3 regions of the Streptomyces sp. NPDC050504 genome follow, and region 2 is predicted to be linked to each of the others. Evidence: riboswitches for the same ligand, from Rfam matches in the RefSeq annotation. Region 2 holds a riboswitch; each other region holds the start of a gene.
What was found. Region 2 has a riboswitch for cobalamin ahead of ACIBNE_RS23230 (DUF4430 domain-containing protein). Riboswitches for the same ligand answer to the same signal wherever they lie in the genome.

Region 1: another riboswitch for cobalamin. It lies ahead of ACIBNE_RS20505 (hypothetical protein); the one in region 2 lies ahead of ACIBNE_RS23230 (DUF4430 domain-containing protein).
Region 3: another riboswitch for cobalamin. It lies ahead of ACIBNE_RS24495 (hypothetical protein); the one in region 2 lies ahead of ACIBNE_RS23230 (DUF4430 domain-containing protein).

The regions. Positions count from the first base shown of each region.
Region 1 covers NZ_JBITHO010000005.1:351,592-355,794, reverse strand. The annotation lists gene ACIBNE_RS20520 (hypothetical protein) at 1-246, shown strand, start outside; gene ACIBNE_RS20515 (class F sortase) at 283-927, shown strand; gene ACIBNE_RS20510 (CbtA family protein) at 1,003-1,779, opposite strand; gene ACIBNE_RS20505 (hypothetical protein) at 1,803-2,021, opposite strand; cobalamin riboswitch at 2,052-2,191, opposite strand; gene ACIBNE_RS20500 (GAF and ANTAR domain-containing protein) at 2,544-3,302, opposite strand; gene ACIBNE_RS20495 (ANTAR domain-containing protein) at 3,337-3,564, opposite strand.
Region 2 covers NZ_JBITHO010000006.1:94,023-98,225, forward strand. The annotation lists gene ACIBNE_RS23215 (SUKH-4 family immunity protein) at 1-172, shown strand, start outside; gene ACIBNE_RS23220 (hypothetical protein) at 363-719, opposite strand; gene ACIBNE_RS23225 (hypothetical protein) at 953-1,273, shown strand; cobalamin riboswitch at 1,548-1,691, shown strand; gene ACIBNE_RS23230 (DUF4430 domain-containing protein) at 1,856-2,368, shown strand; gene ACIBNE_RS23235 (methyltransferase domain-containing protein) at 2,703-3,410, opposite strand; gene ACIBNE_RS23240 (N-acyl amino acid synthase FeeM domain-containing protein) at 3,407-4,003, opposite strand.
Region 3 covers NZ_JBITHO010000006.1:396,716-400,918, forward strand. The annotation lists gene ACIBNE_RS24485 (hypothetical protein) at 1-712, shown strand, start outside; gene ACIBNE_RS24490 (sigma-70 family RNA polymerase sigma factor) at 843-1,472, shown strand; cobalamin riboswitch at 1,825-1,978, shown strand; gene ACIBNE_RS24495 (hypothetical protein) at 2,148-3,035, shown strand; gene ACIBNE_RS24500 (cysteine synthase family protein) at 3,032-4,144, shown strand; gene ACIBNE_RS24505 (ATP-grasp domain-containing protein) at 4,141-4,203, shown strand, end outside.

The DNA of each region.
Region 1 (4,203 bases), on a different contig from region 2:
CACGACCACCACAAGGCCGGCACCTTCACGGTCGTCCACCACGAGGTCCAGCCCACCGCCCCGGTCAGGGCGGGCGGCGGCGGCGCGGCCGAGCGTCCCGTCGAGGGCGGCGCCGTCACGGAGACCGCCGCCACCGAGGAGGGCCCCGGCACCCGGCACGCCCTCATCGGCCTCGCGCTCGCGGCCGTCGCGGCCGTCGCGGTCGCGCTGCGCACGGTACGCCGCCGCCGCGCGGACCTGGAGTAGGCCGCGGTGTCCGGGGAGAGCCGCGGCCACGGCCGCATGATCACCGGCATCGCCTGGGCGGTGCTGCTGCTCGGCCTGTGGCTGTGGGGCCGCGAGGTCACCAACGGCCCCGCGGGCGTCGCCACCCCCACGACCGGCGACGTCGCCGCGGTGGGCCGCCCCCTGGACGTACCGCTGCCGCCCGCGCACGACCCCCTGGAACCGGCCAGGCCGCACCAGGTGGAGATCCCCTCCATAGGCATCCGGGCCCCGGTGATCCCACGGGGCCTGGACGCCGGAGGGGCGATCGACCCGCCGCCCTTCGAGATGCCGCACACCGTCGGCTGGTACCGGGCGGGCACCGAGCCCGGCGCGGCGGGCGCCGCCCTGCTCGTCGGCCACGTCGACACCGAGACCAAGCCCGCCGTCTTCTACGGGCTCAGCGCCGCCCGCCCCGGCGAACAGGTCAAGGTCACCAGGACGGACGGCTCGGTCGCCGAGTTCACCATCGACGACGTACAGGTCTTCACGCGCGAGAAGTTCGACCCGCGCAAGGCGTACGGCCCCAGGGCCGACGGCCGCGCGGAGCTGCGCCTGATCACCTGCGGGGGCACGTACGACCGCGAGGCGCGCGCCTACACCGCGAACGTGGTGGTGTCGGCGTTCCTGACGGGCGTCGGCCGGGCGGCCGAGAAGGTGTGAACGGGGGACGGGCGCGGACCGGCTCCGAGCGGCCCGCGCCCCTGTCGTCACACCCTTGTCCTCACGCCGCAGGCCTCACGCCGCAGGCGTCACCGCCACCGGCCCGGTCACCCGCTCGGCCCGCCCCGCCGCCCGCAGCCCGAGGCCGCCGAACACCGCGGCGAACACCGCCCACAGCAGCGCGTGCGAGGCCAGCGACAGCACCCGGAAGTCCCACAGCAGCGTCGCCGCCACGGGCACCTCGTCGGGGTTGCCCGGCAGTGCGAACAGCAGCGCGAGCACCGCGACCGCCGTACCGGCCACCGCGAGCTGGCGCACCGGCTCGGGCCGCCCCGCCAGGCGCACGTACACCTGCCGGGCGAGGAACATCCCGAGGACGCCGACGGCGACCGCGCCCAGCCAGAGGTCCTGGCGGTGGGCGACGGTGCCGGAGTCGCCCACGCCCGGCGGGTTCGCCGGGTAGCGCAGGCCGGGGAAGAGCGAGACGGCGCAGAACGCCGCCGCCGAGAAGAGCAGTGCGCGGGGCCACGGCGCCGCGGTCGGCGTGCGGCGGTGGACCAGCGCGTAGGCGACGGCGAACAGGGCGCCCAGCGCGAGCCCGGCGACGACGGCCGTGACGACCAGGCCGAAGTGCTGGGTGGAGCGGCTGAACAGCTCTTCGTGGTGCTGGGCGGCAGCGGCTGCCGCCCCGTGCGAGTGGGCCGCCTCGCTGCGGGCCTCCTCCAGGCGGATCGCCTTGTCCATCAGGGGCTCGGCGAGGAGGAGCGAGAACAGGCCGGTCGCCAGACCGGCGGCGCCGCCCGCGGCCAGGCCGCGGCCGAGCAGGGGCAGTACGGGGGACGTGATCGCCATGGTGTGCTGGGTGTCCGTCCCGGTCAGTGGCAGGGGGCGCCGAAGAGGTGCCGCCCGTCGTGCGAGAACTCGTGCAGGTATTCGCCGGTCGCCGAGACGACGGTGCCGTTGTCCATGAAGATCGCGTAGAGCGCGAGCAGGGCGACGATCGCGGCGGCGAGCGCGATCAGCCAGTCGCGCGTGCTGATGGCCGCGGCGGGGACGGCCGCGGTGTCGGTCGACGGTGCGGAGTGCAGGGACATACCGGTGCTCCTTCTGGGGTTTCCACGCCCCATGGCAGGAGGACGACGGGCCAGTACCTGACTCTCCCGCGCGTGGCGCACGGGTTCACAGTGGCGGGACCGTCCCGGATTCGCACCGGGTTCCTGGCTGGCGTCGCCTCGATGTATGGACTTGTCGTCCGCGAGAGTCCCAGCATGGCCGGAACCTGTCAACCAAACGTCCGAGTGGCGGAACACCTGTTCGGGGGTGCGGAGAGGCCGCGGGGCACCACCTGGTCCGGCCGACGGCCCGCTCCCCCCGGAGCCGACGACCGGACCGGTCCTCGACCGTGGGTGCGCGGGCTGCGGGAGGAACCCGGCGCCTGCACGGGAGGTCTGGAGGGTCCGTGGAGCCGTGGTGCTCGGGGCCGGGGACCGGGGCCTCTGCGCCTCACTTTAGAACGGCGAACGGGCAGAGCCTAGGGGGCCGTTGACGGGATGTCGCGAACCAGTCGCTGTCCGTGCCCTGCGCGGGGCGCGCCGCGCGGGCCGCGCCCGTGGGGCTCAGTCCCGCTCCTCGTCCCCGGCCGCGCGCAGTGCCTCCGCGTCCAGTTCGCCCCTGACCAGCGCCAGCGCCACCTGGGACAGCGGCGCGCGGTGCGCGGCCGCGTAGTCGTGCAGCTCCTCGTAGGCCGCGTCCACCGAGATTCCCCAGCGTTCGGCGAGTATCCCCTTGGCCTGTTCCACCCTGACGCGACTGGTGACCGCGGACTGGAGCTGGCCGAGCAGGAACTCGCCGTGCTGCACGGTCCGTTGCTGGAGGATGCCGATGGTCGCGGTGTCCGCGAACGCCTGTGTCAGCCGTACGTCGGCGGGATCGGGCGGGTGCTGGTCGGCGTTCAGGAACACGTTCAGCGCGCCGATCGGGTTCTCCCGCATCCGCATCGGCACGGCGAACGTGTTCACGAACCCGGCCGCGCGGGCGTGCGCGGTGAACGCGGGCCAACGCGCCGCCGCCTCCGCCGAGTCGAGCGCGATCGGGCCCACCGGGGCCCCGGTGCGGCAGCAGTCCAGACAGGGCCCCTCGGCGTGCTGGGCGTCCAGCACGCCGAGCAGCCAGGCGCGTTCGTCGGAGGAGGCCGCCGTCTGGAGCCTGCCGCGCTGGTTGAGCAGCATCAGCCCGGCGGCCCTGACGTCGAGGAGTTCCACGCAGCGCGCCGCCGTCCGCTGCAGGAACTCGATGACGTCGAAGTCGTCCACGAGCGTGTCGGCGAGTTCCGCGAAGACCGAGGCGAGCTGCTGTTCGCGCAAGGGGTTGTCCATGCCTGTCACCTTGATCCGGCGGAGTGCGGAACGTTCATCGTCCCGTCCCCCTGTCGTCGTCGCTGCCCCCACGGTCCCCCGCCTCGTTCCCCTCGCTCTGCTGCTCCCCCGGGAGCGGGAATCGAAGCCTTCTCGCCACCACGTCCCTGGCCACCTCCAGCACCGCGCGCTCCTCGGCGAACGCGTAGGCCCGCAGCCGCAGCAGCGCGATGGCGGGCGTGATCCCGAGCCGTACGGAGATCATGCCGGTCGCCTGGTGCACTTCCGCGCGGTGCAGCCAGACCCCCTCCTCCAGCCATCCGTCCTCCCCCCTCGCGCCGTTCCCCCAGCAGGGCCAGGGTCAGTGCCTCGGTGAAGACCAGGGCGTCGACGAGCGAGGCCTCACCGAGCGGCCCCGGCACGTCCCTCCGGCAGGTCAGCACTCCGACGTGGATCGCCCCGATCTGGAGCGGCAGCGCGAAGACCGCGCTCGGTCCGAGCGCTTCCGCGGCCGGCAGGAACGACGGCCACCTGGCCTGCGGCACCAGCCGCAGATCGGCGTCCAGCGACGGTCCGAGGCCGCGGGCCGCGTCGGGTCCCGGTCCCTCGCCCAGCGTGAACTGGAGGTCGTCCAGGCGTGCGCTGAGCTCGTCGCTCGCCCAGATCAGCTCGCCGAAGGAGCCGTTGTCGCAGAGCGTCACGGCCAGTCCGTCGACCCCGAGGGCCACACAGCAGCGGCGGGCGAAGGAGACGTCGAGACCGGCGGTGCGATGGGCCGCCAGCTCGTCCAGCAGGGCGGCCATGTGCGCGCTGACCAAGCCCTCCTCCCGAAGTTTCCGAGCAGCGCCGCACAGCTTAGCCCCGGAGGGGCTGTTGCGGCCCTTCACCTGCTGCGGGGCGGTCACGGGGTGGCCGGGGGGCG
Region 2 (4,203 bases):
CTGGCGGTGGTACTTCGCACGCCGGGCCCTGCTCGTCCTGGACGCGGCGGACGACGAACGACTGGGACCGATGCTCCAGACGGCGGTCGACCTCGCGCACGCCATCGACCCGAAGGGGGCGGCCGAGGACCCGGGCGACTGGTGGTGGGAGGGCGTCATCGGCCACTGGTGACGTCGTTGGGCGCATCCGGTCGCGGCGAGGCGAGCGACCGGTGCGACGCGGCGGTATCGGAGACTCCCATAGGCTCGCAGCGCTTCGGCCAGGCCGCTCGGTCCGCGTCCGCACAGGACGCGGCCGAGGGTGCCTGCCCCGCTGTCTTTCCCGCCGCGAGTCGTCGCGAGTCGCCACGTGTCGTCGCGCGTTACGGCGTCCAGGCGGAGAACCACCAGGGTTCGCCGGCGGTGGTCTCGGTGCCGTCTCCGGAGATGCGCAGCGTCAGACCGTTGTCGAAGACGATGTCGGCTGACACGTCCGCGTGCTCGGCGGCCCTCACCACGTAACGGTTGTTGATGAGGACCAGGTCCGGCAGCGGATTGTCCGGTGTCCCGGTGCGCGGCACACCGGCGTCCCCGGGCGTCGCGATCCGCCAGTCGGTGTCCAGGTAGAGCCGGACCTCGCGTTCCGGGTCGCTTTCGGTGTCGAGGAAGGTGATGAAGGGCCAGGCCTGGCGCTCTCCCACCTCGACCACCAGCTTTCCTGGCAGGTTCTCCATGGTCAACGGGCGATTCCTTACAGAGGCGCGAGTACCGGTGGCGCGCATCGCTGCGGATGTGCACCACCATTTTCCACGGTTCGCCAGAGCCTCCGCCGCGGTTGACGCGCGGTTCGGCGTCACGCTGCGGAATTGTCATTACCCAAGTTTGTCCCAAGAGGGAACGATCCGAAGGGATGTGTTCTGTCGCTATGGCTACGCTGATGGACTGAGTGATCGCGCTAGGTGATGGAGGTGTCATGCTGGGTCCGGTTCTCGGCACGAGAAGCGGTCAGGACGAGCAAGCTCTGGACCTCGACGGGGTGACAGCCAACCCCGCCTGCCTGAAGTGCATAGGGCGCAGGTACAGCGTCGCCAGGTCGGGTGTCACGATCTCCATCCGCGACGTCACTGACATCACGCGCCCCTACCTCATCGGCAAGGCCGAGCCGTCCCCGGACGGCCTGTGGAACATCTGCACGCCGAACGGCCAGGTGGCCGGGCACACCACCGAGACGCTCCGCGCGATCACGGCGCTGCGGGAAGCCGCCCCGCCCCGTTCAGGGTGCCACTGCTCCTGACGCCCTATGGCGTCGTGCCCTGGCGTCGTGCCCTGGTGTCGCGGTGCGGGTATCGGCCCCGTCGCCGGCCCAGGGGTACGCCCGGGAGCCCGTACGGCACCCGGACGTACCAACTCCCCCGTGCTCAGCGGCGGATCCGGTCCACGGCGTTGTGCGTGGTGGCGGTCCACCTGACGGACGTAGCCGCATCCGGGTGGCGCGGGCCGCTCAATGGGCCATAAGGTACGACGACTTCACCGTCCGGCGACTGCGGTGTCAGCGCACGCCGCCGGACGCGGAAGGTCGTCACAGCACCTCGTACAACAACCTCATATGTGCGTGATCAGGGGAAGCCGGTGCGAATCCGGCGCTGACCTGCAACCGTGTGCGGCCCGTGGGGCCGCGAGTCGGAGTACCTGGCGCGTGCTGTTGATTCGCTTCCCACTGTCATGGTCTGCAGCGCGAAGCCGAGAGCCCTGTCCGCCGTGTCGCGGTCCGGTACGTCGTCCGGTACACGAGGACGAGGGAGCGGGTCCGTCTGCCGGGTCGACGGTCCGCTCGTCGGTGACGAGCTGTGGACCGCCCCGCCAGGAAGGCTCCACCATGACCCGTACCGCCGCCCCGCGCCGCACACGCCACTTGATCGCCGCAACGGCCCTCGGCCTGGCCCTCTCCACCGTCCCCGCGGTCGCCCACGCCCAGAGCGCCCCGGGAACGGACGCACGCGGCACGAACGCCGCCGTACGCGTGTCCCTCACCGTGACCGGCCCGGACGGGCTCCTCTTCAAGGGGAAGATAAAGACCCGCGGCCACGACGTCACGACCGCGACCGGCGGCACCCACAGATGCGACGGCACCAACGGGAGCGCCAACGCCGCTCCCGTCCCCACCCCGACCGCGGCCCTCGACGACGCCGCCCGCAAGCGGAACTTCACCTGGGACGGCACCTGGTACGCGTCGTTCGACGACTTCTCGGTCGACACGATCAAGAACGTCAGCGGGGGCGGCGCCGCCTACTGGAACATCTCCGTCAACGGCACGTCCACCCCCGTGGGCGGCTGCCAGTTCAAGCTCAACGCGGGCGACAAGGTCGCCTTCACCTGGACCGCGTTCTGACCTTTCGGACGTGGCGGGGCGACTCACCGCGGCCTCCGTGCCTCCACCGTTCTTCGGACGGTGTTCTCCGCGCAGGCGGAGGTGTTCCAGAGCCAGTCACGATCACACGCGTCGTGGCTCCGTCCTCTCCGCGTGAGCGGAGGTGTTCCGCGCCGGCAGCGGTTCGCGCTCTTCGGTCTCGGATCGGTGTTCCCCAGCTCGTGGCGGGGGGCACAGGTGGCGAGGCAGGAGAATCTCCGTGCGGACCGCTCGGAGGTTGCCGTCAGGGGTTCAGCGGGGGCTTTCGCCCGAGAGGGTCCGGGGCGTACCGTCCCCGGACCCTCTCGGTGCGCGCTCAGCCCCGGCGAAGGACCAGCATCGTCGTCTGCCTCGGATTGAGGCTGTACGCGATGGGCCGCACCTCCGTCTCCACCCCCGTCTCCGCCAGCCGTACGCGCAGTGTCTCCAGCTCGGGATACGGGTCCCCCGCCGCGTCCTGAAGCGGCGTGACCCGCACTTCTCCGCCGGGCGCGGTTACACGCACGAGGTCCCGCAGTGCCTCGAACGGGTCCAGCAGGCCGGGGAAGGTGAAGACCAGGAACGAGCAGAGCGTCAGCCCGAAGCGGCCGTCCGGGAACGGCAGCCGGGGCAGACCGCCGGCCACGTACAGCCCGGTGTTCCGCTCCCGATCGGCGGTGTAGTCCCGCAGGAATGCCTCCGCCGACCCGTCCCACAGTTTCAGGTGGGCCTCCCAGGACCCGGACCAGGAGAAGTCGAGCGTGTCCCCCACCCGCTCGGCCAGCGCGATCAGGCGCTCCCGCGCCGTAGCGGTCAGGGCGGCCAGTCGCTCTGGAGAGAGGGAGTACACCGGGTCCGCGGAGGTCACGTCCGCGCCCAGGGCCCTGGCTTCCGCCGCGAAGGACGAGGCTCCGCCGGAACAGTCCAGCACCGGCCCCCGCAGGAGTTCCCCGTCCCTGAGCCCGAGGCACAGCCGGTACTCGGCGAGCGGCCGGGAAGTCATCTCCACCCTGCCCGCCGCCACCGCCGCCTCCACGCCCCTCACCGGCCCGGCTCCCAGCCGCGCGCCGTGAGCCACTCACCGGCCCGCGCCGCCGTCCCGGGCAGCGAACCGTCCATCAGGACCAGCCCTTCCGCGAAGCCAGGCACAGCCACCGGGCCGAGGACGGGCCGGGCGCCGAAGAACCGGTTGAAGCGGGCCACGCGCGGGGCGGCCGCCGCGAGGTACCGCCGCAGCGGGGTGGTCCGAACGCACCACAGACCGGCGGCCTCGATCAGCGCTGCCGTGATGTCCGCGGAGCGGTGCGTCGGCGCGACCAGCACCCGCCCCACGGAGGCGCTGCCGTGCGGAGCGTCGAACAGGGCCGCGGGCATGTCAGGGAAGTACGAGGTCAGATCGCCCCGGTCCGGCAGGTGCCGGGTGATCCTCAGCGACCCCACAGCCTCGTCGGCTTCCCGGCACACCACCAAAAGGGTGTCCTCGTCCTCGTCGTACGCGTCCCAGACGGGGATCGGACCGCCGGGCGCGTGCCGTCGGCGCAGCTCCCGCACCTCCGCACGCTCCCGCTCGGTGCGGGCCACCCGCAGGGACAGTCCGCGCGCGCCGCGCCGCGGTGCGCCTATGACCAAAGGATCCATCTCTCCCCCGTTTTTCCCCCGGCCGCCCGTCGTACGGCCGACACGGCACAGCAGGATGCCGTAGGAGCGGCGAGCGGTGAAGGGTCCCGGGACCCCCAACACGATCCCCTCATCCGCACATCAGCGGTTCGGCACGCTGGTGCCGAGTGGTGCCGCACCCGGTCCTCGTCCTCGTGGTGGGTGCGCGACCAGGTCGCCGC
Region 3 (4,203 bases), 300 kb from region 2:
CGCCGCGATGTTCGCGGCGGTCTGCGTGCTGCTCGCCGCCGTCGGCCACGTCCTCATGTCGGGCCGGGCACTGTCCACGGGAACCCTCGCGGTGAGCTTCGCCGGCACGGCCCTGGGCGCGTGGGGCCTGGCGGGCCGGGAGCGCGGGCTCCTCGCCGTCACGGCGGCGGCCACGGCCTTCCAGACCGCGCTGCACACGGTGTTCTCGTGGTCCCAGTCCGCGGGGGCGGCCCCCGGCGGCAGCGGCTGTCCGGCGCACGCCGCGGGCCACCTGGGCATGGCGCACCACGCCCCGCCCTCCCCCACCGGGCACGACATGACGGCCGCGTCCTCGTCGCTGCCCGAGACGGTGACCGAAGCGGTGACCGAGGCGGTGACGGGGGCGGTGACGGGTCCGATGGCCGGGATGACGGCGGCGCACGCACTGGCCGCGCTGCTCGGCGGGATGTGGCTCGCGTACGGCGAGCGGGCGGCGTTCCGGCTCCTGCGCGCGGTCCCCGCGGCGCTGTTCAGGCCGCTCCGGCTGCTGCTGGCGACCGCGGCCGCGCCACCAGTCCGCTCCCGGATACGGCCCGTGCGGCCGGGTGACGAGCCCGCTCCCCGGCAGCTCCTGCATGCTTCCCGAACGCTCCCGACCAGGGGTCCGCCCCGGGCAGTCGCTGTCGTTCGACAGCAGGCTCCCCGACTGCGCGGCGTGCCGCACGGGCCCTGACGGCCCGCGTAACCCGCTCCGCGCCTCGGGCAGCGGCCCGCGCCTTTCGCCGCGGGCCGTGCGCAGCACCGGCGCCGCCACCGGGCGCGCCGGACTCCCTTGCCCTCAGGACGTGTAAGGACATGTGGCGATGACCCCTGCCCGCAACTTCCGCCCCCGACCGGACGCCGCGGACGACGCGGCGACCACCCGCCTGGCCCTCGCGGCGCGCGACGGCGAGCCCGCGAAGGTGGAGCTGTTCGTGCGCGCGCTGCACCGGGACGTATGGAGATACGTCGCGTACGTCAGCGCCGACCGCCAGGCGGCCGACGACCTCACCCAGGAGGTGTTCCTCCGGGCCCTCGCGGCCCTGCCCCGTTTCGCGGGGCGCTCGTCCGCGCGCGCCTGGCTGCTGTCCATCGCCCGCAGGACGGTCGTGGACAGCCTGCGGCACGCGGCCGCCAGGCCCCGGCTGTCGGACCTCGACGACTGGCAGACGGCCGCCGAGCGCTCCCAGCCGCAGGGACTCCCCGGGTTCGACGAGGGCGTGGCGCTCGCCGAACTCCTGGCGTCGATACCGGCCGAGCGCCGTGAGGCGTTCGTCCTCACGCAACTGCTCGGCCTGTCCTACCTGGAGGCCGCGAAGGCGGCCGACTGCCCGGTCGGTACGGTCCGTTCGCGGGTCGCGCGCGCCCGCTCGGCGCTCGTCTCGCTGCTGCGCGACGTCGAGACCGCCGCCCCCGTCGGCCACCGGACGGGCACGGTTCCCGCACTCGCCTGACCCGGCACACCGCCCGGCCCACAGGACCCCGTGGGCCGGGCAACCACCCGTCGCACACCGGCCCGCCCAGGACTCACCACAGGACGATCCGACACACCGCCATGACCCTCGCCGGCAATGGATTGTTGTTGCACATAGTTCGCAACAAGCCATCGGTGAAGCGGCCGCTCCGCGCTCGGCCCGGTCACTGACCTGCGCGGCACGGATACCGCACCCCGTCAGCGGTGTCATTCAGGACAACCACCCGGCCAACCCTGTTGCCGCGCCTGAGCCACCGCCTACTCTGACGGCGCAGTCGGTTCGCGCCATGATTGCGTGGCGCGTCGAAAGGCCCGTGCCGGACACGGGCCCCAAGAGGGAACCCGGTGGGATTCCGGGACTGTCCCGCAGCGGTGAGAGGGAACGAAAGCCGTCAACAGCACTGGGACCCGTCCGAGGGCCCGGGAAGCGACGGCCGGTAGGTGACGCCGGAAGGTCCGGCGCCGGGCCCTTCAGTCCGAAGACCTGCCCACTGCGCGCGTGCGGGGTCGCACGCGCTCCAACACGGTGACCTCGTGGGCTGGGTCGGCGGTGCAGGCGGACACGGCGCGCTCATACCGCGCGTACGCCCTCACGTACCGGACCGTCCCTCGGGACCTGGCGACGAGGGGATGGGTACGTGACCGGGGTGCTGCGATGCTGACCGACGCCGATAACCGGCCCGCGCGAACCGTCTCCGGCGTCTGCCACGGCACGCTGGGCGAGCTGTACCAGGGGCCGCTGGACGCGCGCGACCGCCCGGAGATAGCCATCGTCTCCTTCCCGGTGGACCGCCACTCCTGGGTGTACTTCACCCCGGACGCCGGAGCGCCGACGGGCACCGAGAACCTCGGTGCGAAGGCGGCGAAGGCCGCGCGGCTGTTCCTCGACCACTACGGCCTGGAACCGCCGCCCGGCCGCTGGAACACCTACTCCGACCTCGACGTCGGTGTGGGCATGGCCAGTTCGACGGCCGACATCGTGGCGACGCTGCGCTGTCTCTTCCGGGTCTTCTCCCTGCCGTACGACTCCCGCGTCGTCATCGGCGTCCTGTCCGCGATCGAGCGGGCCGACAGCGTGTTCCTCCAGGAGTACGCGCTCTACCTGAGCGGCCGCCACCGGGTCGTGCACCGGCTCGGCACCGGCATCGCCTTCCACACCGCCTTCGTCGCGGAGCCAGGCACGGTGGACACCGCCGGGGTCACCCCGCAACTGCTGCGCCAGTACCGGCGCTGCGCGGCGGAGTACGAGCGGTGCCTCACCGACCTCCTCAAGGGTTTCGCGGGCGGCGACCCGGCGGCCGTGGCCAGGGCCTCGACCGTCAGCGCCACCCTCTCCCAGGAGGTGCTGCCCAAGCAGACCTTCGACGCCGTGCTCGCCCGCCGCGAGGAGTTCGGGGCGGACGGGGTCTTCGTCGCGCACACCGGCTCCCTCGTCGGCCTCCTCTTCGCCCGCAGACCCGCTCCCGCGGTCAAGGGCGAGGTGTCCGCCTTCTTCCACTCGCTCGGCCACCAGTGCTCGTTCGCCCAAGGAGGCTACGCGTGATCCATCCGCACATCGCCGACGCCCTGAAGGTCCCCGACCTCGTCCGGCTGACGGACGGCGCGGTCCTGCTCCGCTTCGAATCCATGAAGATCTACTCGGCGCTCGCCGCCGTCCGGCACCTGCTCGACCGGGGCGCGGTGCGTCCCGGGCAGACCCTGGTCGACAGCTCCAGCGGCATCTACGCGTACGCGCTGGCGCTGGCCTGCCACCGCTACGGGCTGCACTGCCACATCGTGGGCTCGACCACCGTGGACGCCACCACGCTCGCCCAGCTGGAGATACTCGGCGCGACCGTCGAGCGGGTCACACCGTCCCAGAACCTCAAACTGGACCAGGAGTTACGGGTCCGCAGGGTGCGCGAGATCCTCGCCGAGCGGCCCGACGTCCACTGGATGCGCCAGTACCACGACGAGGTCCACTACCTGGGCTACCAGGAGGTCGCCGACCTGGTGGCGGCGACCGTGCCCGACCGGCCGCTGACCGTCGTGGGCGGGGTCGGCTCGGGGGCGTCGACCGGCGGCCTGACCGAGCACCTGCGGCGCCGCGACCCCACGGTTCGCCTGGTGGGGGTGCAGCCGTTCGGCAGCGTCACCTTCGGCAGCCAGGACCACCACGACCCGGAGGCGATCATCGCGGGCATCGGCTCGTCGATCCCCTTCGACAACGTCCACCACCACCTGTACGACGCCGTGCACTGGATGGACTTCACGCACGCCTGCTCCGGCGCGGTCGCCCTGCTGCGCGAGCACGCCGTGTTCGCCGGGCTCTCCACCGGCGCGGCCTACCTCGCGGCGACGCACGAGGCCCGCCGCCACCCCGACCGGCTGCACCTGGTGATCGGCGCGGACACGGGCCACCGCTACGTGGAGCGGGTGTTCGCCCGGCACCGCGAGGCCTCGGACCTCGTCTCGCTCAAACCGACCGAGGTCGCGAGCCCCGAGGACATGACCATGCCCTGGTCGACGATGGCGTGGAACCGCGCCGCGTGGCAGCGGCCCGACACGTCCCGTTCCCACCCGCACCCACCCGCCGACACGCACCCGCCCGCCGACCCGCACAGCACGGCGGACGCACACGGAAATCCCCCCAGCAAGGAGTCCGCCGCATGACCGTGGCCTGCCTGGAATCGCTCACCTTCGGCCTCGGCCACCTGGCACGCGCGGCCGCG